Bdellovibrio bacteriovorus HD100: one gene and its partner. The protein of the gene in region 1 interacts with the protein of each later gene in a pairwise test. Links are inferred from orthologs where the notes say so. Each region holds a gene or a part of one and is shown in the gene's direction. Other genes may lie near its edges.

Region 1 (15,383 bases):
CTTGAAACGGGGTCGAGGAAACAGAAGATTGTTCATAATGTTCGAGGGTTTAACACTTTTCTTGTTTTCTAAAAATGAAGCTATTTCAGGTGTTTAAATATGAGCCTAAGTAAGTCCAGTTTTCAGAATTTTAATCCGAAAAGTTAAAAATCACCCGGACCCCCTATTAATTTTTGGTAAGTAATACCGAAAGGATAGTATCCAATTTAAGCACAAGGAGTCTGACGTGGAGGACACATATACAGTTCCGGCACCAAGAACCCCTCTTAACCTCGAGGTGTCTTTTAAGCGCAATTACGCGCGCGAAGAGACCAAAGGCACGCTTAAGAATATCAGCATCACGGGAGCCTTTTTAGAGTTTGAGGGCGGAGAAGTTCGCGCCAATGAGAAACTAAACCTGGTCATTATCGTGGCCGGTCGTGAGCGCAAGATCGCCGCTCATGTGATCTGGACCAATTCCGTTGGGGTCGGTGTGAAGTTCATGCCGGTGAACAATCGCGACGTTCAGATCGTTGATGACCTGATCTATTTCGTGGAGAACTCCCGAAACGATCGCCGGTCAGTGATGGACACGATCTTTAAAAAAGTCGGATAAGATCCGCAAAAACAAAAAGAGCGAGTGAAAACTCGCTCTTTTCTTTTTTGGAGAACCCGGGAACTGATTATGTTCCTACGTGAGTGTTGTCCATCGCCTGTTGTTCAAGCTCTTTCTGTTTTCTTTTCTTTCTCATCACAATCAGGACTGCCAAACCTGCGGCTGCCAGACCAACAACTGCCAAAGCCATTGTTGTGTCGTTGTCCATGCCGGTCGGAGCTTCTTCAGCCACTTGCGGAGCTGGAGGGTTGATTGCTTCCACTGGTGGTGGTGGAGGTGGCGCCATGTCCTGAGCCATGTCTGGCGGCGGAGGAGGCGGAGCCATATCACCCGCGGGCTCCATCGGCGGAGGCGGGATGTCCATCTGAGCCTGTTGCTGAGCCATTGGATCTTCCGGCATTGGTGGAGCCGGGATCTCTTCTGCCGGAGCCTGTGCCATGTTGCCAGCCACTTCCTGGTGCGGTTGTTCCATCGCAGGTTGCGCCGGAGCCGGAGCTGCAGCGACAGCGCCGCCTCTCCAGAATCGAAGCTCAGTGCCTTCTGCGATGTTGCCTTTGGAATCTACAGAGTTGGATGACCAAACTTCTTTCCAGGCATTGTCATAACCCAGAAGGTTTTTGGAAACAGTTCTGATATTGTCTCCGGATTTAGCCACGTAAGTCTCTGGCGCAATGCCGTTGTCTTCGTAGTAAGTGATCATGCGGGCAGAATCGTCCGGACGGTTGGGAGAGTTGTAATAAACCTTGTCACCGGCACGAACATCACGGGAATGGAAGGTCGGATTGCCTTTTTTCAGTTCTTTGCGCTTGTCAGCGCCATAGATCATCTGACTGATACCCTTCAGAGTGTCACCCGGACGAGCGAAGTAAACGGTGTTGAACCAAGTGCCGCCGGCTTTCCAAGGAGTCGTTGCCACCTTCTGCAAAGGCGCGCTGGCCTTCTTCGGAGCCTCAGAAGAGGAATCAACCACTGTTGTGGAGGATTCAGTCACCGTAGAGCTTTCAAAAACAGAGTTGGAAGAAGTGTCTGTCGCGGTCGTTGTTTCAGCCACAGTCGTTGTCGGAGCCGGAACGTCCGCCGCCGGTGCTTCTGCAAACGGATCTGCTGGCAATGTTTCGGTGGTTGTTGCGACGTCGGTCTGTTCGGTTGTCGCCTGATCATCACCTAGAGTCGTTTCAGCAGTTGTTGTGGTTGTTTCGGTGGTCGTGGTGGTTTCACCCAGAGCATCTTCTGGAAGTTGGTCGCTGGCCAAAGAGTCGTCACCAGCAATTTCAAGGGCGTCATCACCTTCTAGTTTTTCAAGGTCTGCGGAATCGAAGTCGGAAGCAACTTCCGCATCTGCTTGGCTATCTTTAGACGTACAGCTTGTTACTTGGAATGCCAGACCTAGGCACGCTAGTAAGATAACGAGTTTTTTCATCATGTATTCATCCTTGATTGATGCCACGAAACATACTGTTTCAGTTAAGCGTTATTAACAATCTAAGCACAAGATCGAAGTCATGCAAACACTAAGAAAATCACTGGACTTTTGATCTAGTGGATCTTGAGCTTAGAGCCGATCTTGATTTTATTTTTATCGAACCAGCCTTTATTCATTTCAAGCGCATACTTTGCGGGTTGTGCACTGGCATAAGAAGGCAGGGCCGAATCCGGCACACCTCTTCCGGACTTCATTTCCTTCACATCAATCAACTTCAGACTTTTGTCGAAGTACCCGATGGACAGATCTATTAATGTATTTTTCATCCAGAAGAATCGAGTTTCCTCGTTCTTGAATATAAAGAGCATTCCTTCGTCTTCACCCATCTGCGAGCGGAACATCAGGCCGCGCTCGTGCTGGTCCGGTGTCTCAGCGATCTCCACGACAAAAGTCTTGGAGCCCAGAGTGACTTTCTTTTTTGAAAATTCCTTGGCCGCAAAAGCCTGCGGAGACAGGACCAGGGACAGTCCTGCGAACATCACAAATTTAGCGAACGTGGAGCATTTCCAGCGCAACCCCATAACGAACCCCTTTGGTCGTGACGACCATGCCTTCCAGTTTCAAAGCTTCCACCACTGCCAGCAGGATCGAAGCTCCTGCAAAAATGATATCCGCTCGGCCGCCCAGTTGATACTTGGTCTTTTTTTCTTCGACTGTGGTACGGGCAAATTCCTCCACCCAGTGGGCCAGACGGTCTTTCTTCAGGAAGTAACCATCGACCTTCTTTTCATCAAAGCCACCAACTTCAATTGCCACCAGGGCGGTGGGTGTTCCGGCCACTGCCACGATCTGATCAATCTTGTGTTTTTGAATCTCCGGCAGGATCGTCGCCAGTTGTTCCTGAATATAAGCTTCCAGGGGTATGCGATCTTTTTCGATCACGGGTTGAGTCGTGACAAATTTTTCTGTTAACCGCACACCACCGATATCCAGACTGTGGCCATACAAAATTTCTGACCCTTTGCCGACGATCAGTTCTGTGGAGCCACCACCGACATCCACCACCAACGAAGTCAGATTTGGGCTGGCACTTCCCGCTGTTCCTCCAAGATACGTGATTCGCGCTTCGTCCTCGCCGGGAATAATTTCAATGGGAATGCCCAGCTCTTCACCGATACGGAAAAGCTCCTGACCGTTGCGGGCGTCACGCGCGGCGGAGGTCGCCATTGCCAGAATCTGATCGACGTGTTCAGAATCGATTTCTTTTTTGAATTCCGTCAGACACTGACGGGCTCTGGCCAAAGCATCCGGATGAAACTCTCCGGTCTGCCCAACACCTTGACCCAAACGCACCACCTGCATCAGATCACGATGCACCTTTTTGATTCCATCTTTGTCACCAGAAACAATCAGGCACAGGAAGGTGTTGGTTCCAAGATCAAGTGCTGCAACTTTTTTCATTTCAAATATCCTGTTCTATTTCAGTTTCTCTAGAAGAATCTTGTTCACAAGGTCCGGATTGGCCTGCCCCTTGGAGGCCTTCATCACGGCACCGACAAAGAAACCAAAGAGGTTCTTTTTTTTGCCGGACTTGTGATCTTCCACGGTCTGCGCGTTGGCCGCCAATACTTCATCCACCAGCTTTTCAATCGCCGCGGGATCCGAGATCTGCACCAGACCCTTTTCCTTCATGATGACTTCCGGATCATTTCCAGAGGCCCACATCTCTTGGAAGATGGTTTTTGCAATCTTACCGGAAATTGTTCCCTTGTCGATCATCGCAATCATTTTGCCCAGCTGCGCCGGTTTGATCGGCGAATCCTTGATGTTTTTATTGGCGGAATTCAGCTCGCGCAAAAGCTCGGTCATGATCCAGTTCGAGGACGCCTTGAAGTTTTTGGATTCTTTTGCGGTGTCTTCATAGAAGTCGGCCAGATCTTTTTCCGTGGTCAGCACCGTGGCATCCAATTCCGGCAACGCGTGATCATCCTGGAAGCGCTGGGCGCGGGCAATCGGAAGCTCGGGCAGTTCTTTTTTATACTTTTCAATCATGCTGTCTGTGACAATCACCGGCTGCAGATCCGGATCCGGGAAATAGCGATAGTCCTGCGCGTCTTCTTTGGCGCGCATCGAGAACGTGCGGTTTTTATCCGGATCCCACAAACGGGTTTCCTGGATGATCTTGTCACCGCGCTCAACACAGTCGATCTGACGTTCAATTTCATATTCGATGGCTTTTTCGACAAAACGGAACGAATTGATGTTTTTGATCTCAACTTTGGTTCCGAATTGTTTAGCACCCTCTTTGCGAACCGAGACATTGCAGTCACAGCGCAACGATCCCTCTTCCAGATTTCCGTCACAGACATCCAAATAGCGCACAATCTGACGAATGGTGCGTGCGTATTCTGCTGCCTCCTGCGGCGTGCGCATGTCGGGGCCCGATACGACCTCTAATAATGGAATGCCGGAACGGTTGTAGTTGATCAGTGTGTATTCACCGTGGTGGTTGGATTTGCCGGCATCTTCTTCCATATGGGCGCGGGTGATGGATACGGTCTTTTCTTTTCCATCCACTTTGAATGTGATGGATCCGTTTTCACAAATAGGCTGATCATACTGGGAGATCTGATAACCCTTGGGAAGATCCGGATAGAAATAGTTCTTGCGGGCGAAAACAGATTTGCGGCGGATGTCACAACCCAAAGCAAGCCCCGTTTTAATCGAGTACTCAACCACCTTGCTGTTTAAGACCGGCAGGGTGCCGGGCATGCCCACACTGACCGGCGAGGTGTTTTCATTGTCACCCGCTTCAAAGGCCGTGGATTCGGAGCTGAAGATTTTGGTCTTTGTGCTCAGCTGCACGTGGATCTCAATACCGATGACGGCTTCATATCCTCTAGATGACATGGGGATGTTTTCCTTTCACCAAAGAGGCACCTTCCAGCGCAAAGGCCACGTTCAGCATCTTTTGTTCTTCAAAGTGACCGGCGGTCAGCTGAATCCCGATCGGAAGACCACTTTGCGACTGACCAAACGGGACACTCATTCCCGGAAGTCCGGCAAGATTCGTCGAGGTGGTAAAGATGTCATTCAAATACATCGCCAACGGATCAGAAACCCGTTCACCAATCTTGAAGGCGGGTGCGGTGGTGACCGGACTTAAAATCACATCACATTTTTTGAAGGCTTCCAGATACTGTTCCATGATCAGGCGGCGCACCTGACCGGCCTTGTTGTAAAAGGCATCATAGTAACCGCTGGAAAGGCAGTACGTGCCCAGCATGATACGACGTTTGACTTCGGCACCGAACGCCTGACCCCGCGTCTGACTGTAGAACTCTTCCAGGTCCACCGCCGAAAGATTTTTAAATTCGGCACGATAGCCGTATTTCACACCGTCATAGCGGGAAAGATTCGACGACGCTTCGCTGGCGGCCACCAGGTAATACACAGGAACTGCAAACGCGGTCATGGGAACAGAGACTTCAACAATCTCAGCTCCGAGTTGTTTTAAGGTATCCACCGAGTTTTCCACAGTCTTTTGCACGTCCGGATCCAAAGCTCCAGTCATGTACTCCTTCATCAGACCGATCTTCATGCCTTTGACGTCGGCTTTCAGATTCTGACTCCAGGCGGGGACTTGTTTCTGAGTTGTGGTGGAGTCCTGCGGGTCAAAACCTGAAATCACTTCCAGGGTCAATGCCGCATCCCTCACAGAACTCACCATCGGGCCGGCCTGATCCAAGGACGAAGCATAAGCGACAATGCCATAGCGGCTCACACGGCCGTATGTGGGCTTCACGCCCACGATACCGCAGAAGCTTGCGGGTTGGCGAATCGAGCCGCCGGTGTCGGTACCCAGCGTGCCTGCCACCAGGCGCGACGCTTGCGCTGCCGCCGAGCCACCGGAAGATCCCCCGGGCACACGTTCCAGGTCCCAGGGGTTTTTCACCACACCGTGAAAGGACGTTTCATTGGAAGAGCCCATGGCAAATTCATCCTGATTCAGCTTACCCATCACCACGATGCCGGATTTTTTAAGACGGGCCACCGCTGTGGCATCATAAGGCGGAACAAAGTTTTCAAGAATCTTGGATCCGGCGGTGGTTGTCAGACCCTTGGTACAAAACATCTCTTTGATACCAAAAGGCACACCCGCCAGCAGGCCCACGTCTTCGCCGTTGGCGATTCGAGCGTCTACAGCCTCAGCCTCCTGAACAGCCTGGGGATTTAGTGACGTAAAGGCATTCAGCTTCGGATTCAAATTTTCAATGCGCTTTAGGAAATGCAAAGTGACTTCTTTGGCGCTGATACTGCGGTTATTGACGGCTTCAGAAATTTCAGAAAGCGAGGCAAATGTTAGATCCACAACAACCTCCTAAACGACCGGTGGGACTTTAAAAAGATTGCCCGCACGGTCCGGTGCATTTCCGGTCATTTCTTCGGCGGTGAAATCCTGCTTCACAACATCCTCACGCCAGTAGGCTTCAATTTCTGTCGGAGTCACCATAGGCTCTATGCCAGCGGTGTTTATTTTAGAGATCTGTTCAAAGTGGGTCAGGGCTTTTGCCAGCTGAGTGCTGTACTCCTGGGCTTCATCTTCGGTGATATGCAGGCGGGCCAGCTTCGCAATGTGCTCAATCGCTTTTTTATCAATCACGGGTCAGCTCCTTACTGGAAAAAAATATAACAAGAAGACTGTTCAGTCACTCTTTGCCCGATGCATTTTGCCGTGACTGGACCTCAGAGATGGGTGCAAATTATTCTATGTCCAAAAAACGCCATGAAGAGCTCAAGAAGATCATTTCTGAACACGACCACAACTACCATGTTCTGGATAAGCCCACCATTACAGATTACGAATACGATCAGCTCTTCGCGGAGCTTTTGGATATTGAAAAGAACCCCAAGGGACTGGATTTGAGTGACTCGCCCTCTCAGCGCGTGGGCGGTACGGTCCTGGAAGGATTTACGAAAGCCCAGCACCGTCTGCCGATGCTTTCTTTGGCCAATAGTTATTCTCCCGAGGATATTTTTGAGTTCGATGAAAGAGTTAGAAAATTTCTAAATACCGAAGATCCCGTGGAATATCTGTGTGAGCTTAAATTTGACGGCCTATCGATGGAGCTGATCTATGAAAACGGCCAGCTGGTTCGCGCCATCACCCGAGGTGACGGCACCGTGGGCGAAGACGTCACTCACAACATCAAAACCATCAAGAGCATTCCATTAAAACTTTCTCATAAAAATCCGCCCCCGCTTCTGGAAGTGCGCGGGGAAGTCCTGATGTTCAAAGAGGACTTTGCAAGGCTGAACGAAACCCAGCAGGAAAACGGGCAGCAGACCTTCGCCAACCCCCGTAATGCCGCCGCCGGAACCGTGCGCCAGCTGGATTCCCGCATCGCGGCCTCCCGGCCGCTGCGTTTCTTCGGATACGCTCTGGGTGCGGTGGAGGGTGAAACCTTCAACACACAAAAGAACATTCAGGAATACTTCAACGACCATGGCATTCCGACGGTGCTTCCGTACAAAGAGGACTTGCTGGTGGTGGCCAAGGGACCGGAAGAAGTGGTGAAGTACTATCACCACATCGAAAAAGTCCGTCCGAAACTTCCATTTGATATTGACGGCGTGGTGATCAAGGTTAATTCCCTGCGCCTGCAAGAGGACCTGGGCCTGGTGGCCAGAAGCCCCAGATGGGCCACGGCTGCGAAGTTCAAACCGGAGCAGGCCCAGACCACCGTGGAAGACATTGTGGTTCAGGTGGGTCGCACCGGCGCGTTGACCCCGGTGGCGATCATGAAGCCGGTGAAAGTGGGTGGCGTCACCGTTACGAACGCCACCTTGCACAACCAGGATGAAATCACCCGCAAAGACATCCGCATCGGCGACACCGTGATCATTCAGCGTGCTGGTGACGTAATCCCGGAAGTCGTGGAGGTCGTCAATCCTGACAAGCGCCCGGCGGACCGTCTGCCGTACTCGATTCCGGAAAGATGCCCGGCCTGCGACTCTGTCGCTGTGAAAGCTGAAGGCGAAGTGGTCACCCGCTGCGTGAATCCACTGTGCATCGCTGTCGTGAAAGAGTCCTTGAAACATTTCGTGGCCAGACGTGCGATGAACATCGACAAGGTCGGAGATCGCCTGATCGAAACACTGGTCGACAACAAACTGCTGACCCGCTTTTCCGATTTCTATCGTCTGACGAAAGAGCAGATTCTGTCTTTGGAACGCCAGGGTGACAAATCGGCGGATAACATCATCAAGTCCATTGAAAACAGCAAGAACCCGACACTTGCGCGTTTCATCTTTGCACTGGGAATACGCTTCGTGGGGGAACAAACCGGAAAACATCTGGCGGATCACTTCCTGACGATAGATAAATTCCTGGAGGCCTCCGAAGAAGAACTGTTGCAGGTCCCAGAGATCGGCGCCAAAGTTGCCAAATCCATCCGCGACTGGACTGGAAATCCGAAGCTGGTCGACGAAGTGAAAGCAATGATTGAACTGGGCGTGAAAATTGCGGGGCCTGTGCGGGCGCAAGAAGGCTCTCTGTCCGGCATGAGCTTCCTGATCACAGGCACACTTCCGGTGAAACGGGACGATGCCAAGGACTTGATCGAAAGAAATGGCGGGAAAATTCTGGGCTCGGTTTCATCCAAGCTGAATTATCTGGTGGTGGGTGATGATCCGGGCTCTAAAGTGGAAAAAGCCCAGGGCTTGGGTGTGAAGATCATCTCTTGGGAAGAGCTTCAGGCCATGATTTAGTTTCTGCCATAGACATGCACAAGTCGCTGGATGTCTCCGGCGCTCAGAGCCGCGCTCGGAGCCAGCAGGGATTCTGTTTTTGATCTTATGGTGACCTCGCCGTTTTTGCTAAACGCGGTCGGCTGATAAAGCATGACAGATTCAAAATCAAACGCCGCGGCCCCGCTGAGCACCATCAAAGAGGCGGGAAACAGCTCAAAGTTGTGTTTGTACTTCTCGTGGATATTGTCCCACACCACTTCAACAAACCGGTCCCGGTCCGTGCGATTTTGTTCGTGGATAAACCCCAATGCATGCATGATCTCATGGGTGATCTCGGTCACCCCGCAGCCCCCGGAGATCCACAGCGGCTGCTTGCCGCCGACTTTCCCCAGATAGGATTTACAGCCCGCTCCGGCTTCAAACACCAGGACATCTTCCTGATTTGTGTAGGGAACAAACTTGATGGGAGTTTCAACGAACTCAGCAATGGCCTGAATGATCTCAGATTTGTTGGGGACATCTCCCTGGATATGAAAAGGCACCACACCGCCCTCCCACAGCTGCACGCTTTCCAGGACCACGCTGCCGCGGGCCTTGGCGCTGCGGGGAACTCCGATCACGATGTCTTCGTTAACGACCGCCACGCCGTCTTCCACCACATAGGTCACTTCACTTTTCGCGGCGGGCTCGTCGTGCGGCGATGATGGTTCTTCAAAGGGAACACTTTCGCTGACAGTTTGCACGGTCTTAATTTCAAAAGCCGAGAAAACTGCCCCAGGCTCAGAGTCGGAGGGAGTTTGTGCATCTTGAGGCTCTTGCTTTTCAATAGTGGACGTCGGATGAGGGACTTCTGAATTTTCGGAAGACCGGGGCCACAGCAGATAGCTGATGACGGCGCCAAGAACAAGTAAGACGGGCAGGGCTTTTTTAATCATTCAAACTCCGACGGAATTTTCAGTGCTAAAAAATGCAAAACCCACGGTTTCAGGGCCGTGGGTTTTAAAATTGAACCAATGCTGAACGAATTTTCGTTCGACCGAATTAAAGGTGGTCGATAACGATATCGCGAGCCATTACGGTTTTGCGACCGTCAGCTTTTGCAGATTCAACGCCTTTCAAGCACAGTTGCTCAATGGCTTTACTGAGTACGTCAATAGTCTCAGCAGATGTGTTCATTTGACCTTTTTCTTTGATCAGTTTTTTAACTTTGCTTGTTACTACAAGTACTTCTGCCATGATATACCTCTCCATCCATGTTAATCGAACAGATAAAAGGTTTGCATAGGGTCCTGTGAATGACAATATGAAATCTTCTTGCGGCGCACTAATTTAAGAGCGCCCCGGGTTCATTAACAGCTCCGGTTTTCCATCCACGAACTTGAAAAGCTCTGCCTGACGGGTTCCGGCCTCTCCCGGAGATATCCACACGAATGTTTTTTGATCCAACGGCTTGGTGCATTCCACATCCAAAAAGGCCGGTGACCAGCACCCGCTGTTCAAGTGTTCGACGGACCCGATCATTTCATGGCGGGTATGATGAGTGTGCCCGTAAACGATGCGATTCACCTTGGTGATTGCACTGGTCATAGCCATCACCCGGTCATCAGGTTCTTTGTAGCCAGACACGAGGGAGGTCACCGACTTGCTGTAGAATAGGAAAAACGGCAGCAGCAAGAACAACGGAATGAAAGCCCAGAAGAACGAGATTTCATAAATAGCCCGGACAAAGATCATCAACTGGAAGATCAGATAGAAAGCGACAAAGATAATAAACGCACGATCCAGCCACAGTTCACGCGCCAGTAAAAACGGATTGCTGGCGGCCGGAGCCACAAACAACTCTTTCAGTTCTCGCACCATGCGGGGTTCGGCATTTGATTTTTCAGCAATCAAAGACACGCGGTCTTCAATCTTCAATGGATTTCTGATCGGCGCCGCCAGACGGTCATAGAAGGAATGAAGCAGTGTCAGCACGGATCCCCAGAACCAGGTCAGCACCAGTCCCGGCTGCGCGCGCAGCATGTATTTCACAAAGAACTTTATGTACTGCGGAATACTCATGATGTAGTTGCTGTCCACATGCGGATTGAAGAAGCCCATTCCGTTCATCAGATAACGACAGGCCAGATTTCCAAACGGCAGTTTCAGCGAAACAAAATTGTATCCGCGAACAAACGGATTGATGGGGTCTTCACACATGCAATACGGATCATACTGATTGCCGTGTTCAATCAATGTGTCCTGATTGCTGATATAGAACCACTCCACAAAACGAACCTGATGTTTTTTGTCTTCCGGCAAGTTCAGATGACGATAGATCTCGGCCTGCACTTCCGGGAAGTGAAGCTCCAGATCGTGGTTGCCAATCACAAAGACGGCACGGTTGCCCCGTAGTACAAATTCACGCAGGGCGCGAACCCAGTCGGCATGGTCTTTCAGAATCACTTCAATTTTAAATCGGGATCGCTCTTCAATCGGAAACAGCCCGCGGCGCTTTTCAAGACCGCTGACATGAAAGACCGGTTCATCCGGCAAACGCAGGACACTGTCAAAATCAAAAATATCCCCGTTCAGAACAAGCTCCACCGAGGCGCCTTGCGCCTTTTCTTCACAGCTTTTCAAAAACACTTCAAACGTGTCATCAAAGAAGAACTGCCGCGTCTTGAATTTCTTCCACAGCGGGAAGCGCAGGTTCACAGGCTCGGCTTCACACAAATGCAAATCACTGATGATCGCAGTGTGCGACGCCATTTTAAAATCAGGAAAAGGTCTTGAAAAAGAAGTGGGCAAATCTGCCTCCCAAGTCTATGATCGTGCAGATGAAAGAATTTATCAAGAACCTGAAGACTCCAATTGCAATTGTCGGCATGGGTAAAAGCGGTGAAGCCGCCAAACGCCTGCTGACTTTGGCGGGTCATGCACCCGAATCCATTCTTACTTTTGATGGAAAGCTGGAATCGGCTCAGTTTCGTGACCCTCAGGTCCTGATGAATCAAAAGCCCGGCACGCTGGTGGTGTCCCCGGGTGTTCCCCTGGCATCGGCCTGGATTCAAGACGCTCGGAAAAACGGAGTCCAAATCACCAGCGAACTTTCTTTGGCCTGTGCGACCCTGGAAACCGAAAAGATGATCGGCGTGACCGGTTCCGTTGGAAAAAGCACGACCGTTTCGATTTTAGGTGCGGGGCTAGAGGCCTTTTCCAAAACCGGCTTTGTCGGTGGAAACCTGGGAACCCCGTTTGCAGACTATGCCGCCGATGTGATTGAAGGCAAACGTCCGCGCGCCGACTGGGTGATTCTGGAGCTATCCAGCTATCAACTGGAAAACTGCGAGGGTCTTTCCCTGGATTATTCCGCGATCACGTACCTCACCTCCAATCATCTTGAGCGCTACGACAACCTTCAGCACTATTACGACACCAAGTGGAAGATCCTGTCTTTGACCAAGGATGCCCTGCTGCTCAATCGCGAAGGCGGTGATCTGGTTGAGTACTTCCATAAAAACGGGCAGCCGGAACAGGTGAAGATCATCTCCCGCTCTGACAAAATGTTGACTTCCTTGCAGCTTGAAAAAGCGCAACTGATCGGTCAGCACAATCAGGACAATCTGGCTTTGGCCAGCGCCCTGGCACTTTCTGCAAAATGGCCGGCTTCGGCGATTGAGGGCATGAAATCCTTTAAGGGCCTTGTCCACAGACTGGAAAGTGTCGGCACCTACAAGGGCATTCGATTTATCAACGACAGCAAAGCCACCGCCATGGACAGTGTGTTGATTGCAACCGCGGCGGCTCATGACACTCTTTCAAAACCCGGAAGGCTGTGGCTGCTTTTGGGCGGCCGGGATAAAAATCTGCCGTGGCAGGATCTGAAAGCCCTGGGAAATCTGAAAGACATCGAGTTTGTGTTCTTCGGTGAATGTCGTGAGATCGCACAGACAAAGTCCACGTTGCCCGGAAGGTCTTTTGCCCGTTTGGGTGAAGCCCTGTGTGACATCCTGGGAAGCGCAAAACCTGGTGATACAGTATTACTAAGCCCGGGCGGAACCAGTCTTGATGAATTCAAGTCCTTTGAAGATCGCGGGAACTATTTCAAGAAATGTGTTTCTGAATTTACTCTCGGAAACTAAGCACGGACAGCGTGTTTGGATCCACGGGCAGAACGCGGGAATAGATCTTCTGCGTTCTTTCGCCCACCACCACAACTTCGTGAATGTCTTCAGGAACGTTGTAAAGAATGAAACCACCACCCGCGATGCCCTTGCCATTTTGCAGGATACGGCCTTGCATATCGAAGTACACAATCTGGCGCGGGTTGAATGAATCATATGCTGCCAGATAAACTTCAAAGTTTTCATCCGGAACAAAGCCCACAATCACACCCGCCGTCGGCAGATCATCAATCTTCAGATAACCTTTGATAGCGCTCAGCCATGACCAGCGAACCACCGGGGCGTGCACGTATTCGTCGTTGTCATTGTAAACATATCTCGCCGCCACATAGTCGGTGCCCTCAGGCTGTACTCGCATTAGACCATAGCGCTTCAGGTTCGGCAAAGTCACCGTCGTGGCACCCTGAACTTCAAATTCGCTCTGCAAGCTTTGCATGGTCACGGTGGCCGGAACCGCATCGCCCGCAAAGGCGTCATACACCCGCAGCGGAACGGCTTCGTTTTTCATAGTGGACTGAATGTCCCCTTGAGCCACAGAGCCTTCTTCCACCACCACGTTCTGATAACCCACAATTGCCTCGGCTCGGGTTGCCAGCAGGGAATGGAAGCCTGGCTCCGCATTCACAAAGGCAAACAGACCGTTGTCACCGGTGGATTTCAAACTTGGATCCGGAAGCATGAACTGATTAAAGTAAACCGGCACAAGACTTGGATCTGATTCGACAACCACATCAATTCCGGAAAGTGTTTTGCCATCAAGGCTGACCTTACCCCAGATGATGGTTGGTGCGCCTTCAAAGGACATCTGTCTTTGCTGGCTCAAAATGTCCTGCAGGGCCTGGATCATCGAAGCCGGATAAAGAGGCGTCTTAAATTCCTGACCCGAAACCACAATGGACGCTGTTTGCATGTGCGAAGGCGCTGCCGCGCGCATCACCGTCGTGGATCCTTTGGTCACATTATCCATCGCCACGGCTCCGTCTTTTTTCGGTGCGACTTCTTTGGCACCTTTTACAAAGGTCACCAGAGTCTTGGCGGGAGCTGCATCATCCGGCTTTGGATTGTAAGCACTTGTAACAATGCCGCCAAAGTCAGGATGTGGTTCGATGCGAATCTTCGGTCCCTGCAAACGGTTTTGCGCAATCGAGGCCACACGATTTAAGCGGAAGCTGCCTTCACCCAGGGTTTTACCCTCTTTGTCCACCAGACGGGCAATGATGGATCCGGTCACATCTTCGACATCTATATTATACTGACCCTGAACAAGATTGACCTTGCCCAGTTCTTTTAAGACACCTTCGTCACTGCGACGGATTTCAATATGATGTTCATTGGTGACCGCCAGGCCGCCGGTGATTTCCAAAGGACCCGAGATCGTGCGAATGCCCGCCGGTCTTTGTTCTTCCACCAAACCATAGGAAGGATTCATGCCGTCATCAGAGGGTTGGTTGTTGCGATCCGGGATGCGCACTTCAGCCTGGGGAATTTTGGTGTTGGCTTTGCCGGAAGCATCCACACCCGCCACATACACACGTGGGTTGGAGGATGTTGTCGCCGTCATCACGCCGGATTTTTCCAGAACCTCTTTGGCCATGTCAGACCACGTTGGCTGGCTCCAGTCCTGACCCATCACTTCGCTGCGGCTTTGAGCGGCTTGCAGACGCTTGGCTTGAGCAGGGGAAAGATCATTCATCCATGCCGTCGGATCGGCATCCACCGTTGTTGTGGATGGTGCTTCCGCGACAAATCTTTCCGGAGTTTTTTGAATCACCATTTCAGCGATTTCCACACGCTTCGCAAACAGCGGTGCGGTGGACTTTTCTGCGGCAAGATTCAATGGTTTCACTTTTTCGATTCTTGACCACTCTGCAAGTTGCCTCTCGGATTCCAGCAGTTCTTCAAAGGCGATATGTGGTGGAGAATTTTTCTGAGCTTTGATGGTGAGGGCTTCATAAATAGGTATGAACTTCAAGCCACCTGTGGGGCTTGACCAGTATAAGCTTCCAGCTAATACCAGGAGCGGTAATATGAACCGCTTCAGTCGCATTCCTTGCAACAGTCACCTCATTTGAAGAATAGTCATTTCTGACTAGCCTTTATCGTATTTAGAAGGAACGGAAGTCGTCAATGACGTTACGACTGTCGCGACTTTGGTTAAGGGACTGGCGGATCTTTTCCGCGATGGGCGCGGCTTTGTCGTCGTCGCGGTCAAGCAGGTCAAAACCGCCATCTTCATTACGACCTTCGACCAGAACCTGGACCTGAACATCGTAAGGACGGCGGTCACCAAGAACAGTGACATGGGTGTAAAAACGTTCTCTGGCCATATCCATCTTGTCGATATTCTTGCCTTTTTTGTCGTAGTACTGAGACGTCATCTCGCGCCCGTTCTGACTGATGGATTTGGGTTCACCAATCACAGCCACAATCGCGCGACGGGTCTCAC
Region 2 (15,471 bases), 290 kb from region 1 along the record:
GGTGCGATCGGTGGTCACCATCGCCGGAGAATCATCGCCGGACTCTCCCCCAAAGGACGAAATCCAGACATTCGAACCCACAGACGAATACGAAGCCGCGTCACCGGTGGAATTTAATGCCGTCACCAGAATTGTGTAAGGCGTGCTGTTGTCCGGGTCCAAATTGGAGTTGCCGATGCAGTAGGTGTCGGTGGAGCCTTTGCATTCCACCAGGAAGTCATTACCGGCAGACTTTACATAAATGGAGCCTTTGCCACTGCGACCATTGAGCACCCCGTTCAGCAAAGCTGTTTCCCAGGCGGCCACAGGATCCGGCAGATAGTTCTGCGAGTTCCCCCAGCTCATGTTGTAAACATCATACCCACCGCTCAGCTGCTCGGCCATTCGGCTGAAGGTTTGCGAAACTCCTGTAGACAGGAAGTTATAGGCCAGCAGTTTGGCTTTGTAAGCAACACCCTTGCTGCCCACACCGTTATCCCCGACAGCCGCCGCCAGACCCGCAACCGCAGTCCCGTGATTGTCATCCGCAGAGTTCGGAGGAGCATTGTTCGTACCTGAAGTATGATAGTTCTTGGACACCCCATAAAGGAAGTTGTCCTTCAAATCCGGATGGGCATCCTGAACCCCGTCATCGGAAATCACAATCTTGATTCCACTTCCGGTCAGTCCCCCGGTCCACGACTGCAACAGATTCAGATCAACACCCGCGGTTCCGGCATCGGTGGCGAAAACCTTTTGTCCGGTGTTATTGATATGCCAGGCATAACCCAACAGCGGATCCGCCCCGGTGCCCACCAGCTCTTCACCAACGGCGGTGAAACTGTTCTTCGCACAGTTGGTAAATAAAGTCCCCGTGATAGTGGCTATCACTGCAAGGCCCGCCAGCATTTTGGCTTTGGGACTAAAACTTTTCATACTTCCTGCTCAAAATCTCCAGCTGGGTCTGACTGACGCCAGGTTCGCTGCTTAAACGTTCTTTCAAAGAGGACAAATTAAAAGTGTCCTGTGCGGAGGTCACAAAGTACAAATTCGCCTCCGGCATCGCACCCACCACTTTCAGGTCATATTCCTGAATCAGGGAATCGATATTCACACCTTCATTCAACGTGATCTGAATCGTGCCCGTCACAACTCCGGCAATCCCTTTGCGTTCGTTATAAACTGCCAAGGGCTGCGACGCCGAAAAGTGACGGTCATCGCCACGGAAGCCTTCTTCTTCGACCAGATAGTAGCCGTTAATTTCAGCCAGATAAGCACTGCGTTTGCCGGCGGACTGCGGATAAGCGGTCACACCCTCCCACACTTTCCAGGAACTGCCGGACAGAACTGAGGACTGCGCCAGACGACGATCATCCGGTTTGGGTAAAACAGTCTGCTTTCTTTTCGGCTCCAGCAAACGGCGGGATTCTTCCGCCTGGTTCTGGCCATGCGAAGGTATCTCGGTCACCTGCATCTGTGCGCTCGGGGATTGCAAAACAATGTCCTCTTCGCTTAGACGGTCTTCAGAAGAGGCAACAACATCGGCGGCCTCTTTCAGGGATTCAGCCAGAGTCGGCTCCTGATCCTTTTTTAGGAACCAGGAAAGCGCCACAACCGCTGTGATTACAACAAGTAAGATGATGACGTGTTTACGTGCCATGAGTCCTTTAATTCTATCGTTAAAAAGGGGGCCACGTTCACTATTTTCTGCAAGAAGTATTGGGAAAGTATGGAAACGGCCTGTGTTCCCGAATTGAGACAGAACTTTGGTCTGTAATAAAAAAACCCTCAGCAATCACTCACTGAGGGGTCCCAATTTTTTAAGCTATTTTCGTTCCGGTTACGGATTCAGCTTCAAAAGCGTTTCCACGGTTTTTTTCAGCTTTTCAACGTCGAATGGCTTTTTGATGTAGTCATCCGCGCCGATCTCGAAGGCCTTTTTCATGTCTTCTTCAGAAGCTTTGCCGGACACGAACACCAATGGGATTTTCTTCAGATCGCGGTGTTCTTTCAGCAACTGCGCCAATTCAAAACCGTTGATCCAAGGCAATCCAACGTCCATCAGAATCAGATCCACCGAGTGATCATCCAGCACTGTGGAAAGCTCGGTGCCATCGGCCGCAAGCTTCGTCACGTAACCTTCACTCTCAAGGATTCTTTTCATCGCCAGGCGCATGGTTTCGTCATCCTCGATCACCAGAATGATCTTTGGATCCAGCTTTTTCTTGGCTTCACGGAACTGATCCAAAGGCACCACTTCCTGAGAAGCAATGCGGGCCTTGGTCATTTTCTCGATCTTTTCGATCAAATCCTTGGTGTTGATTCTTTTGTCCTTCATATCTTCCTTAGTGAGCTTCCTGGGCTTCCAGCCATCTTTCAGCATCGATCGCCGCCATACAACCTGTACCGGCTGCCGTGATCGCCTGACGATATACGTGATCTTGCACGTCTCCCGCCGCAAAGACACCTGGAATGTTAGTATACGTGGTGTTGGGCTGGGTGATCAAATAGCCTGTCTCATTCATATCCAAAACACCTTTAAAAAGGTCGGTGTTCGGCTTATGGCCAATGGCCAGGAATAGACCTGTGATCGGAAGTTCTTTGACAGCGCCATCAAGAGTGCCTTTGATTTTTGCGCCGGTCATACCCTTGCCGTCCCCCAGAACCTCGATCACCTCAGTGTTGTAAAGCACTTCGATTTTTGGGTTCTTCAAAGCACGGTCCACCATGATCTTGGAAGCACGGAAATGGTCACGTCTGTGGATCAGATACACTTTGGTCGCAAAACGAGTCAGGAACTGAGCTTCTTCCATCGCCGTGTCACCACCGCCAACAACGCCGATTTCCTGATTGCGGAAGAAGGCACCATCACACGTTGCACACGCGGAAACACCGCGGTTGGCGTAAACTTTTTCAGAAGGCAGGCCCAGATACTTCGCGCTGGCGCCGGTAGAGATGATGATGGATTTTGCCAGGTGAAGTTTGTCACCGATCCACACTTTGAACGGACGCTGGGAAAAATCCACTTTCGTCACGTTACGAGTGATAAAACGCGTGCCGAATCTTTCAGCCTGTTTTCTCATGACCGTGATCAGGTCAGGACCCGTGATCCCGTGGTCAAAGCCCGGGAAGTTTTCAACTTCGGTCGTGGTCATCAGCTGACCGCCGGCCTCTTCACCTTCGATCATCAAAGGCTCCAGATTGGCGCGGGAAGAATAGATAGCGGAAGTCAGGCCTGCAGGGCCGGAACCGATGATGATGACGTTTTCAACTTTTTGATCCTGAGTCATAGATTACCTCACAATTGGTCGGGACAATAACGGATCAAGGCTACCACAAATAGCCCCGTTTTCATTACTTCTTTGCACGTTTTGGACTGCGTCAGCTACAATGGGCTATGCCGTTGATTTCCTTTAAAAAGAACATGCCTGCCATTGAAGTTCCTGCCGGCACCGTACTGATGACGGCGTTGCTGGAAGCAGGCCTTCCTGTGGCCTCCAGCTGCGACGGAGATGGCGTTTGCGCAAAGTGCAAAATTATCATTGTGGATGGAAAACAGAATCTATCTGCTGAAAACGACACGGAAAATTTCCTGCGCGAAAAAAACGGGCTTTCTTCGGAGGTTCGCATCAGTTGCCAAACCCGGGTTCAGGGCGACATCACAATCGACGCGACATACTGGTGATATTAAAGCGCACGAGGTCTGAAGTCCCGGCCCGGATCATCCACCTCGTGGTCGGGGCGATCCAGTCGACGGGCCTCTGCTGGCTGCGGAACTGAACAGCGCTCCCCTTCCACATAGGACATATTCGTTCTTCGCCCCACCCCGGCCTGATTTCGGCCATAACAAGGCACCACTGAACTGCGTAAAACAGTCATCGGCTCTGCCGGAGTCACAAAATCAGTTTCACGCGTGATAGCGGCCTCCGCCTGCTCAAAACCCAGCGACAGAGTCAAAGTAAGGAGTGTCATAGTAGCCTTTAATAAAAAACCCATAGAATTCTCCTTCTATGGGCCCATTGTATCCCGAGTGCGGGACTAATTTTGAATTTTGCCTTTTAACGCTGGACCTAGAACCTTAGATCTTCTGAAGTCTGACGAAATTGATTTTGATTCCTTCACGCAGGAAGATTTTCTCAAAAGCCGTTTCGAAGTTCTGATCTTTCATGTCCGAATTGTGCAGATCCTGAGTTTCAAAAATGATCTTGTACGGGGACTGACGGATTTCATCCATCGCCCACAGGAAGTACACCAAAGAATCAGTTTTGAAATTGATGAAAGAACCTGGCTTTTGCAGACGGAACAACAACTCCAGATTCTCTTTGCACACGAAGCGGTTTTTAGGCTTTTTCGGAGACGTCCATGGATCCGGGAAATGGATGTAGACGTTGTCGATTTCACCCTCAGCGAAAAGATGATCAATATTGAAGGCATGGAAACGCGTGATCGCCGCATTTTTGCAGCCCGCGTTCACGGCGCGACGGATGGATTGAATCAGAGGTTTGTATTTCAGCTCCAGACCCACCAACAGACGGTCGGAATGGGTCTTTGCGTGATGAGCAAAATAAGTCCCATTGCCAGTGCCCACTTCCACATCCAGCGGCATGGCCGCATCGGCTTTGAAGACGTCCGAACGCCACTTGCCCTTGTTCAGCGGCGCACGCAGTTCATCGAAAGCCACGTGTGCATATTCGCCATTCAACGCCAGGGTGTAGGCGTTCTGGTTGGGAAGGTCTTTGGTGATGTTAATTTGTCTGCGAAGAGCCTGATCTGTCATGGGTCCCTTGATTAGTCGGAGCCGGGTCATCGGTCAAGCTTTTCACAGAGAAGTCAGGCTTCTGCCGGAACGGCTGCAAACGAATCGGGCACTGGGGAACCTGGCAGCTGTCACAGTAGGATTTTTTACAAGGATCCAGGTGAAACACCAGCTCCCCGTCAAACTCATAATCCTTTACCACCGCCGCCTCAAAATCACCGGTCATGGCATGAACCTGAGAAACATCCCAATATTCCGGCACCACCATGTGCGCATCCACGTGGTGGAAGCGCCCAGAACGGATCACCCGTAAATGGTGAATGTTAATCACTCCAGGAACGCGGTTTTTCTCCATCGCCTCCGCCAGCTGTTCCAGCGAGGCTGGATCCTGCTGATCCATAAGCCCCCCCAAAGACCCGCGAACAATCTTGAATCCGGCATAAGCCAGTTGCAAACCCACCAGCACAGCGATGACCGGATCCAGCCACTGAATTCCCGTCAAAAGCACCAGCCCCAGTCCCACCATCACGCCGACTGTGGTCAGCACGTCAGAAAGGACATGAGCCCCGCTGGCTTTGAGTGCATCCGACTGATGAGTCCTGCCCACGCGCTTGAGGTACAAACCCAAAGCCAGGTTCACCAGCGCAGCTCCCCCGACAATCAGCAAACCCGTCTCAAGCTGCTGGGTCGGCTCGTGATAGATCAACGCCTTGACCGCTTCGCCGATAATCATGATCGCAGCAAAGAAGATCATCCCACCTTCAAAAGCAGAAGAAAAATATTCGGCCTTGCCATGGCCATAAGGGTGATTTTCGTCCGCAGGCTGCGAGGCAAAACGAATCACAAACAGCGCCACGATAGCTGCTATCACATTCACAATACTCTCGAGGGCGTCTGATAAAACCGCCGTCGAGCCCGTCAGACGATAGGCAAAAACCTTCATCGCAAATATCAGAACACTGGCGATGGCGGAAACCCAGGCGGCACGATTACGGATCTTGTCAGAAGAAGACACAGCATTTTGCATATAGGAGCGTTTTCTTAGATAGAGCGAGGCAGGTCAACGAATAATTAGCCGGCCGCTTTACGACGCTTATGAACAGCGGATTTGATTTCCACCACAGGCGCACTTTCGGGCTTGTAATGAGCCACTTGATTGCGTCCCGCCCTCTTGGCCTGATACAGGGCATGGTCGGCGCGGCGAACCAGTTCACGGGCGCTGATATTTTCCCCCGGAATGGTGATAGCAAAGCCCAATGAAGCCGTCAGCTTCATGGAGTCCTCACCATTGCGGAACGTGGTCTTTTCAATATTTTCACGCAAGCGTTCACAGAAATACATCGCCCCGGCGTGGTTGGTCTCTGTCAACACCATCAGGAATTCATCCCCGCCGTAACGGGCCGGGATGTCGATATTACGGGTATTGGCGCGAATGATTTTCCCCACCTCCGACAGCACATAGCTTCCGAACAAGTGGTCATGACCGTCATTCACGGTTTTGAAATAGTCCATATCCATCATCACGACACAGACATCACGATGGAAACGACGACCGCGCTCCATCTCGAAGTCCAGGCGTTGATACAGCGAACGCATGTTATACAGACCCGTCAGGTCATCGGTGTCTACAAGCTCTTTGAGTTTTTCATTGGCGAAAAGCAGCTGCTCGTGCAGGTCACGGATACGCAGTTGCGAACGAATGCGTGCCAGAAGCTCCAACGGCACAAAAGGCTTTACGATATAGTCATCCGCCCCGGAATCCAGAGCTTCAATGATCGCTTCAGTGCTGGAATTTTCAGAAACAAACACACAGGAAACATGAGACAGACGCTCACGCACCGACTTCAATACGCGCAAGCCCGCCATGGAAGGCGCCATCCAGTCTAAAATGACAATGTGAGGAATCCAGGATTCGATGAGCTTGTGGGCTTCGGCTTCCGTGGTCACACCACGCGCGTCGTAGCCCTCCCAGCGCAACGGCTCCAGGAGAATCTCCAGGCTGTCTTTATCGTCGTCGATTACTAGAATACGGCGACTTTTGGGTTGTTTAGGGCTTACTTCAAAACTCATCTTACATACCAGTGTAACTTCTGCCCTACTCATCGGTTAATTCCGGGAATTATTTAGACAATTTTCTAATCATAAGACCAGACTACCAAACTTTAATCCTGCCCCGCCGGGAGAAGGACTGGAGGCTGATCTCCGGCGCTTCGGACAGTCCTCGCTCGGTGGGGTTTTTCCCCATTTACAGGCCCTTTGGCTCGTCCGGGCTCCTTGCGTTCCGCAATTCCCCCGGACCTGCGGAACTTGCGGCGGAGATCAGCCCCCACCCCTTCCCCCTCAGACAGATCTTGTTGGTCCGCCCGAGCGCGAGGTTTTGGGGCATCTTGCGACAACATGATGCACGCGTTAGTTCGATTGGTGTTTGGACTTTGGGCGGGGAGAGTTTTCTTACATTTTCTGTGTTTTGATGAGGGGCCTGCTGTGAGCGCTAAGGGGGTCTTATTCGTTGAATTGTCAGGGGATTTTCGCTAATTATGGTGATGGTGTTTTCTTTGAATTTTGAAGGATGTTTTTATGAGTTTGAACTTCACCGAGTACGAAGCAAAGTGGCAGAAAAAATGGGCTGATGCGAAAGCGTTTCAAGCTGAGACAACCAGTTCCAAGCCGAAATATTATGCCCTGGATATGTTCCCTTACCCTTCGGCTTCCGGTCTGCATGTGGGGCACATGGCCTCTTACACTCCGGGCGATATTATCTCCCGCTACAAGCGTGTGAACGGATTCAACGTTCTTCATCCGATGGGTTATGACGCTTTCGGTTTGCCGGCGGAACAATATGCTATTCAGACTGGTGTTCACCCTGCAATCACCACGAAGAAAGCCATCGACAGCTTCCGCAAAACCTTGCAGACGTTTGGTTTCAGCTTTGACTGGAGCCGCGAGATCTCTACTTGTGAGCCTGATTACTACAAGTGGACTCAGTTCATCTTCCTGAAACTTTATGAGCGTGGCCTGGCTTACCAGAAGGAAGTTCCAGTCAACTGGTGCCCGGCATTGAAAACTGTTTTGGCCAACGACGAAGTGGTCGATGGTAAATCCGAGCGTGGCGGTCACCCGGTGATCCGCGTTCCGATGAAACAGTGGATGCTGAAAATCACGGACTATGCTGAACGTCTTTTGAATGATCTGGACAAATTGGACTGGCCGGAAAGAACCAAAGAAGGTCAGCGCAACTGGATTGGCAAATCCGAAGGTGCGCGCATCACCTTCAAGGTTCACGGCGAAAAAGACACCTTCGAAGTCTTCACCACTCGTCCTGATACATTATTTGGTGTGACTTTCATGGTGATGGCTCCGGAACATCCGCTGGTTAAGAAAATCACCTCCCAGCCTCAGTACACGGCGGTGGAAAATTATATCGCTGACACGGCGAAAAAATCCGAAGTGGACCGCAAAGCTTCCACGGAAAAAACAGGCGTGTTCACTGGTGCCCACGCGACTCACCCGATCACGGGCGACAAGATTGAAATCTGGATTTCTGACTATGTGCTGATGGATTACGGCACGGGTGCAATCATGGCCGTTCCTGGTCACGATGCCCGCGACTTTGAATTCGCAACCAAGTTCAACATCCCGATCAAGTCCGTTCTTGAAAGTGATATGCTGCCATTTGAAGGCGACAGCATCATGATCAACTCTGAATTCCTGGACGGCTTGAATAAAACTGAAGCCATCTCCAAAATGCTGAAGCATCTGGAAGAAAACAAGCTGGGCGTTCGCGAAGTTCAGTACAAACTGCGTGACTGGCTGTTCAGCCGTCAGCGCTACTGGGGCGAGCCGTTCCCGATTGTTCACTTTGCTGATGGCTCCAAAGGGGTTCCAGTAAATGAGCTTCCGGTGATTTTGCCGGAAGTGGCTGACTACGAACCGGCTGACACCGGCGAAGCACCGCTGGCGCGCAACGCGGACTGGGTGAAGTACATGGACGGCGACAAAGAAGGCCGTCGTGAGACGGACACCATGCCGGGTGCGGCGGGTTCTTCCTGGTACTTCCTGCGTTACATTGACCCGAAAAACACCGAAGCTCCATTCAGCCCCGAGGCTGAAAAGTACTGGATGCCGGTCGACCTGTACGTCGGCGGCCCTGAACACACGGTCGGTCACTTGCTCTATGCCCGCTTCTGGACAAAGGTTCTTTTTGACTGCGGTCTTGTGACCCACGATGAACCGTTCCAGAAACTGGCGCACCAGGGGATGATCCTGGGCCCGGATGGCGAGAAAATGTCGAAATCCCGTGGAAACGTGATTTCTCCGGAAGACATTGCTCGTTCCCACGGTGCCGATGCTTTGAGAACCTTTATCAGCTTCATGGGTCCGGTGGACAAGGACAAACCTTGGGCTCCGACTGGTATCGATGGCGTGAAACGCTTCCTGGATCGTATCACCCGCCTTGTGGTGAACGACGACGGTCAGCTGGTGGCAACTTCCGAGGCTTTGACTCCGGAGATTGAGAAATTAGTTCACAAAACGATTAAAAAAGTCACAGAAGACATCGAGTCCATGAGCTTTAACACTGCGATCAGCGCCATGATGATCCTGGTGAACGAGCTTTACCGTGCAGAATGCCGCTCTGTTTTGGCCGTAAAACCGCTGGTACAGATTCTGGCTCCGTTTGCCCCGCATTTGGCTGAAGAATTGTGGGAAAAAATGAACGGAGAGGGACTTTGCGCTTTGGCTCCATGGCCAAAATATGATAACACCCTGTGCGCTGATGACACTGTGACAATCGGCGTGCAAGTGAATGGAAAAATGCGCGGCACGATCGAAATTGGCGTGGCAGCCTCCGAACAGGAAGCTGTGGCCGCGGCGAAAGCCGTTCAACAGGTGGCAGCTGTGCTTGGCGACAAGAATCCCGACAAGGTGATTTACAAAGCCGGCAAAATTTTGAACTTGATCGTAAAGTAAACAACCGAATCCCAAATATACGAAGCGGGATTCACGCAAAACAAGACCGATCAAAAAGGTCCAAGTGCAAGGCGGAAGGGTCCCTCTGAAGCGCAGGCGTGCTCCAAGCACGTCGGAGCGAAAGAGGTCCCCTGACAACGCAGTCAATTGGGCCCTTTTCATCGGTCCCCCGAGGAGAGCGAGAGATGACTTGGAGTCCTGAAAAAAGTGCTGAGCTTTATGGGATTAATAACTGGGGCAACGGTTATTTCAGAATTAACAGCGCAGGCAATGTTGCTGTCACTCCGATGGGCGCTACAGGTCCGACAGTGGATCTGCATGAGCTGACCCAAGATCTTTTGGACCGCGGTATCCGCGTTCCCATCATGATTCGTTTTCCGGAAATTATTAAATCCCGCGTGGAGCTTTTGAACGGCTGCTTCCAAAAAGCATTTGCTGATCATGGCTACAAAGGCCAGTACCGGGGCGTTTACCCGATCAAGGTGAACCAACAGCGTCACCTGGTTCAGGAACTGGTGAAATACGGCAAAGACTACTCCATGGGTCTTGAAGCGGGTTCCAAGCCTGAGCTTCTGGTCGTTCTGGCTTTGATGAACACTCCAGATGCACTTATCATCTGCAACGGTTTCAAAGACTGGGAATACATCGAAACTGCGATCCTGTCCCAGAAACTGGGCCGCAACACCATCATCGTGGTGGATCGTAAAGAAGAATTGAAAATGATCGTGGATGTGGCGAAAAAGTTTAACGCCCGTCCAAAAATCGGCTTCCGCGCGAAGCTGAACACTCAAGGTGCCGGCAAGTGGGTTGATTCCTCTGGTGCCCGCTCCAAGTTCGGTCTGACTTCCACTGAAATCGTGGAAGGCGTTGAGTTCCTGAAAAACGAAGGCATGTTGGATTGCCTGGAACTTCTGCACTACCACATTGGCTCTCAGGTTCCGCAGATCCAGTCCATCAAGTCCTCTTTGAAAGAGGGCGCGCGCTTCTACACTGAGCTGTACAAAATGGGCGCAGGCCTGAAGTACATCGACGTGGGCGGCGGCTTGGGCGTTGACTATGACGGTTCCGGCCACTCTGACAGCTCTGTGAACTATTCTGAGCAGGAATACGCCAACGACATCGTGTCTGTGCTTCAGACTCTGTGTGATGAAAAAGGCATTCCACATCCAAACATCGTGACGGAGTCCGGCCGCTTCCTGGTGGCTCACCACTCGGTTTTGGTGTTCAACGTGATGGGCGTGAACGATCTTCACCGCCACGAGCCGCCTCGTCCAGCGACGAAAACGGATCATTCCATCATGCAGGACATGCAGTACATCTTTGAAAAGGTGAACAAAGACAATATCAACGAGTGCTTCAATGACCTGGAACAGGCCAAACAAGAAACTCTGCAATTGTTCACTTACGGCGTCTTGAGCCTTGAACAGCGTGCATGGTGTGAATCCATGTACTTTGCGATCGCGACCAAGATGATCAAACTGGCGCGCGCGACTCCGGATTGTGAAGACATCGTGGCGGCTTTGGGCAAAGAACTGTGCGACACTTACTTCTCCAACTTCTCTGTGTTCCAGTCTGTGCCGGATTCATGGGCGGTGGGTCAGTTGTTCCCAGTGATCCCAATTCACCGTCTGGGCGAAGAGCCTAAACGTGAAGCGACTTTGGCGGATCTGACTTGTGACTCTGACGGTGTGATCGAAAAGTTCATCGACACCGCTTCTGGTGAACCGAAAGAAACCATCCGCTTGCATCAGTTCACTGAGGGCCAGCAGTACTATCTGGGTGTGTTCCTGACCGGTGCCTACCAAGAGATCCTGGGCGATTTGCATAACTTGTTCGGGGATACTGATGCAGTTCACATCTCTTTGAATGGCGTGGGTTACACCATTGACCACTACGTTCCGGGCGACACGGTGACTGAGGTTCTGTCTTACGTTCAGTACGGCCGTTCTGAAATGGTCGACAGCGTTCGTCAGGCGACAGAGGAATCCATCCAGAAGGGCTCGATCACCAAACAAGAAGCCAAGCTTCTGATCAAGCACTACGAAGAAGGTCTTTCCGGTTACACATATCTGGAAGAAGCCGAGTAACCCAAAAGGTTCCTGGTTCTTTTTTGCAACTCAAAGCGGCGAATTAAAGTTCGCCGCTTTTTTTTGCCTGAACTCTGGGGCTCATCACAAGCAATCATCAGAGTCTAAAGTCCTTCAACCACTTCTGCATTGGCCTGAGTGATCGCAGGCTTGCCACAGCCAGAGTAAGTCACGGTGGTGATCTTTTCCGAGGATCTCATCGTCACCACCCCGTCATCAAACCCGCAGACCGCGCGATGCAAACCATCGGAAGACACGCTGTACACGTTCTGGGTCACGCCACCCCTGAGGTGACTGACGTTTCCGCTGATCTGAACAAAGCCCGCCCCTTTGGCAGAATCTTCATCCGGAATAAAGTCATAGAAAGAAACCCCTGTGACCTGATGCTGAACACCTTCCACGGTCGAAGTTTCCTCAAACTCGCGATCAATCTGAATCGCTCCGCTGGTAAGACGCATGTGCGTGTGAGTGGACTGAATGTTTCGAATCGAACCCGTCTTCCCATAGACATCGACATCCGTATCAACAACAGAAACCACCGCCCCGTTTTCTTCTTCCCGCGTGCTGATCAAATTCACCGTACCTTTGACTTCACGGCAGGAATATTCATACAGAATCTCGCGGCGGACATCCGAGTCCTCTTTCACCGTGCGCTTTACACAAGGGCCCTGGGGCAAAACAAGCCCCTTGCCGGAAGCAAAAGACATATTTAAGAATGGATCCTGCATGATATCGCCCTGAGAGGCGTTGTGAGAGTCGGAATCCAGTTGTTCACAGACTTCACCCACGACCTCAGAGTCCGGTACCGTTTCCGAATCGTCGGTGGAATCATCAGAACTGCCATCGCTGGTGGAATCGTCTGTTGTGGTGGTTTCTTCAGAGGTTTTGGAACTGAATTCTTCGGCGAAAGACACCGGTGTCTTACAAGAGCTCAGCATCAGAGCCAGAAACAATCCCCAGATTCCCGCGTACATCCGTTTGGACATCATAAGATCCCCCCGCACGAACAAGTGCGTTTGATGGGATCAGGTTAGGGGGAAAGTATTGAGGGACTATGCAAGCCCCTCAAAAACGAAAAGAATCCCGAACTGATATATTACTTTAGACCCGCATTGAGACTGGAGGTCATTTTAACCGCCGTTGGGATCACAACCGCAGGACATCGTGGATAATCACGACGGGATTTATAAGCCAGACGGTCTTCAGAAACCTCGCGGTTCATCTGGTAACCTGTCGCTGTTTTCACAAACGTGTACTTGATCACGGTGTCCAGATTCAGGGTCTTTTTATCCATGGAATACAAGCGGCAGAAGCCATCGTACTTTTCATCGTGATAAGTCACCTTGGAACGGGAAAGACTTGTGAACTCCAACGTGCCGTCCGCATAGATACGCCCCTGCTCGATGCCTTTAGAGTTTACCAGCTTGTTGCCATCAATTTTCAAGGACACTGGCAGATCATTCCAACCACCCAGCTGTTCACACTCATAGAAAGAAAAACCAAGCTCAACCACGTCAGCCGTTTGATCCAGATTCAAAGCGACCGTGCACTTCACATTGCGAACATCCGCAGAACCATCCAAACGGAAGTACTTCGCCGTCATTTCACCGGCACCTTTGATTTTGCCAAGAACTTGAGTGTGAGCTGAAACAGCAAATACAGACACTAGAAGGCCAACGACAAACTTCATGAATCCCCCAGGAATAGAGTGGTAATTGTTTGGACCTTATCGAGAGGCCACCGGGGGATCAACTTTAAAGACAGAAAGAATGATGCGGTGTAGGTGTAAAAAGTCACCAGGCACCTTTTTGGGGATAAAAAAAGGTGGCCTTAAGCCACCTGTTTTTTATCTACATTTTGGAGTCGAAGGCGTCGCGGACTGCAAGACCGATGTTGATCAACAGGGTCAGAGTCAGAACCAGAGCCACCATCGGGCCCCAAACAATCCACTCTGCAATCGTGAACCATTTTTGAGCCTGAGCCAGCAACTCACCCCAAGAAGGAGTCGGCGGACGAAGACCCAAGCCCAGGTAATCCAGGAAAGACAATGTATTCACGCCACCTGCGATAAAGAACGGCGCAAAAGTCACAATCGGAGTCAAACCGTTCGGCAGGATGTGTTTACCAATGATACGGGTGTGATCCGCACCAATCGCTTTAGCTGCCTCAACGTACTCACGCTTTCTCAAAGACAGGAACTGGGCACGCATATAAGCAGAGATCCCGGTCCAGCTGAAGATCGCGAAGAACCCGATCAACAACGGCAAGCTTGGAGTAAAGATAGAAATGATGGTCAAAAGAACGATCAGGATCGGGGTGCTTTCCACGATCTCAACCAGACGCTGACCTACCAAGTCGGTCTTGCCACCCATGTAACCCATGATAGCACCCATGGTGATACCAATCGCATAGGTCGCCAGCCAAGAACCGATCGCGAACAACATCGTGTAACGGAAGCCGTACAACAGACGAGTCATCACGTCACGACCGCTCTCATCCGTACCCAACCAATTTACCTGGGTTGGAGGGGATGGATACGTGTCTACAAGTTTGTTGCTTTCATACGGGTCCCACTGAATAACCGGCCATACCGCCCAGTCGCCCTCTTTCATTTCAAGCTCACGATAATCCATCACATAGATGTCATCACGGCCGAAGGCAGTTGGGTGATAGTCCTTGAACAATGGGAAGAACAACTTCCCGTTGTAGCTCATCACGTGCGGGTGATTGTTGGCCCAAAGTTCTGCCGTGAAGCTCACGAAGAACATAGCCAAAAGAATCCAAACAGAGACAACAGCGACACGATCGCGCTTAAATCGCTTATATCTCTTCAGCGTCAATTCATTGCGAATAAGATATTTTTCGATCATTTGAAGTCAATCCTTGGATCAATAAGAACATAAATGATGTCAGAGAAAATACGTCCGAACATCAAAAGCAAAGACGAAATAAATGTCAGACCCATGATCACGTTATAGTCACGCGCCATGATGGACTGATAACCCAGCAAACCGATACCGTCCAAATTGAACATCTGTTCGATGATCAAAGAACCCGCCAGGAAGGCTCCGAAGAAGCCACCCAAACCGGTTGCGATCGGGATCAAAGCGTTGCGAAGAGCATGTTTGAAGATAACCACGTTGTCAGAAAGACCCTTGGCGCGTGCCGTACGAACAAAGTCGGACTTCACAACATCCAGCATGGAGTTTCGCATCAGAGTGGAAAGCTCCGTGAAACCACCGATCATGTAACAGATCAGCGGCAGCACAAAGTGGTGAGCGCGATCCACGATCTTACCCCAGGTGGTCAGCACTTCATAATCGTCCGAGTGCAATCCACCCAATGGGAACATGTTCAGTTTCCCGGCGAACACAACGATCAGGAAGATACCCAAAACCAATGGTGGGATGGAGTACGTCAGATTCAGAATAATAGTGGTGATACGGTCAAAAGCGCCGCCGGCCTTGATGGCTTTGCGAACACCCAGAGGGATACACACCAGATAAGTCAGGATCAAAGAGGCGATACCGAACTGCAAGGAAACCGGGAACTTACTTTTGATCACGTCAATGACCGGCTCCTGGTAGGTGAAGCTTTCACCGAAATCCAAACGGGACAGATTTTTTAGCCAGATGATGTAACGTTCGTGCAAAGGCTTGTCGAAACCGTATTGTTTCTTCA

What was found.
Region 2: the proteins of ligA (region 1) and leuS interact in binary tests that used the Escherichia coli proteins (3 or more experiments, as listed by UniProt). The link is inferred for Bdellovibrio bacteriovorus HD100 from one-to-one orthologs.

What each region holds. Positions count from the first base shown.
Region 1 is NC_005363.1:43,985-59,367, reverse strand. What follows is about bases 6,376-9,288. They hold ligA (NAD-dependent DNA ligase LigA), read left to right. Parts: upstream 6,376-6,788; coding sequence 6,789-8,789; downstream 8,790-9,288. Other genes in these bases: BD_RS00260 (M12 family metallopeptidase), read right to left, coding at 8,786-9,288; gatC (Asp-tRNA(Asn)/Glu-tRNA(Gln) amidotransferase subunit GatC), read right to left, coding at 6,400-6,681; gatA (Asp-tRNA(Asn)/Glu-tRNA(Gln) amidotransferase subunit GatA), read right to left, coding at 6,376-6,390. Outside these bases: BD_RS00300 (PilZ domain-containing protein), read left to right, coding at 227-595; BD_RS00295 (LPXTG cell wall anchor domain-containing protein), read right to left, coding at 663-2,018; BD_RS00290 (DUF192 domain-containing protein), read right to left, coding at 2,132-2,557; BD_RS00285 (Ppx/GppA phosphatase family protein), read right to left, coding at 2,565-3,479; Asp-tRNA(Asn)/Glu-tRNA(Gln) amidotransferase subunit GatB, read right to left, coding at 3,495-4,928; more of gatA, read right to left, coding at 4,918-6,375; more of BD_RS00260, read right to left, coding at 9,289-9,706; BD_RS00255 (histone-like protein), read right to left, coding at 9,813-10,007; BD_RS00250 (metallophosphoesterase), read right to left, coding at 10,101-11,522; murD (UDP-N-acetylmuramoyl-L-alanine--D-glutamate ligase), read left to right, coding at 11,543-12,895; BD_RS00240 (hypothetical protein), read right to left, coding at 12,879-14,909; BD_RS00235 (hypothetical protein), read right to left, coding at 15,043-15,383. UniProt on the Escherichia coli protein: DNA ligase that catalyzes the formation of phosphodiester linkages between 5'-phosphoryl and 3'-hydroxyl groups in double-stranded DNA using NAD as a coenzyme and as the energy source for the reaction.
Region 2 is NC_005363.1:336,059-351,529, reverse strand. The notes cover bases 7,007-10,007. They hold leuS (leucine--tRNA ligase), read left to right. Parts: upstream 7,007-7,312; coding sequence 7,313-9,703; downstream 9,704-10,007. Other genes in these bases: speA (biosynthetic arginine decarboxylase), read left to right, coding at 9,889-10,007. Outside these bases: BD_RS01725 (S8 family peptidase), read right to left, coding at 1-915; BD_RS01720 (hypothetical protein), read right to left, coding at 902-1,639; BD_RS01715 (response regulator), read right to left, coding at 1,820-2,317; trxB (thioredoxin-disulfide reductase), read right to left, coding at 2,325-3,269; BD_RS01705 (2Fe-2S iron-sulfur cluster-binding protein), read left to right, coding at 3,377-3,664; BD_RS17935 (hypothetical protein), read right to left, coding at 3,667-3,975; tRNA (guanosine(46)-N7)-methyltransferase TrmB, read right to left, coding at 4,058-4,756; BD_RS01690 (cation diffusion facilitator family transporter), read right to left, coding at 4,725-5,762; BD_RS01685 (GGDEF domain-containing response regulator), read right to left, coding at 5,807-6,805; more of speA, read left to right, coding at 10,008-11,790; BD_RS01670 (hypothetical protein), read right to left, coding at 11,895-12,779; BD_RS01665 (hypothetical protein), read right to left, coding at 12,887-13,480; BD_RS01660 (ABC transporter permease subunit), read right to left, coding at 13,641-14,660; BD_RS01655 (ABC transporter permease subunit), read right to left, coding at 14,657-15,471.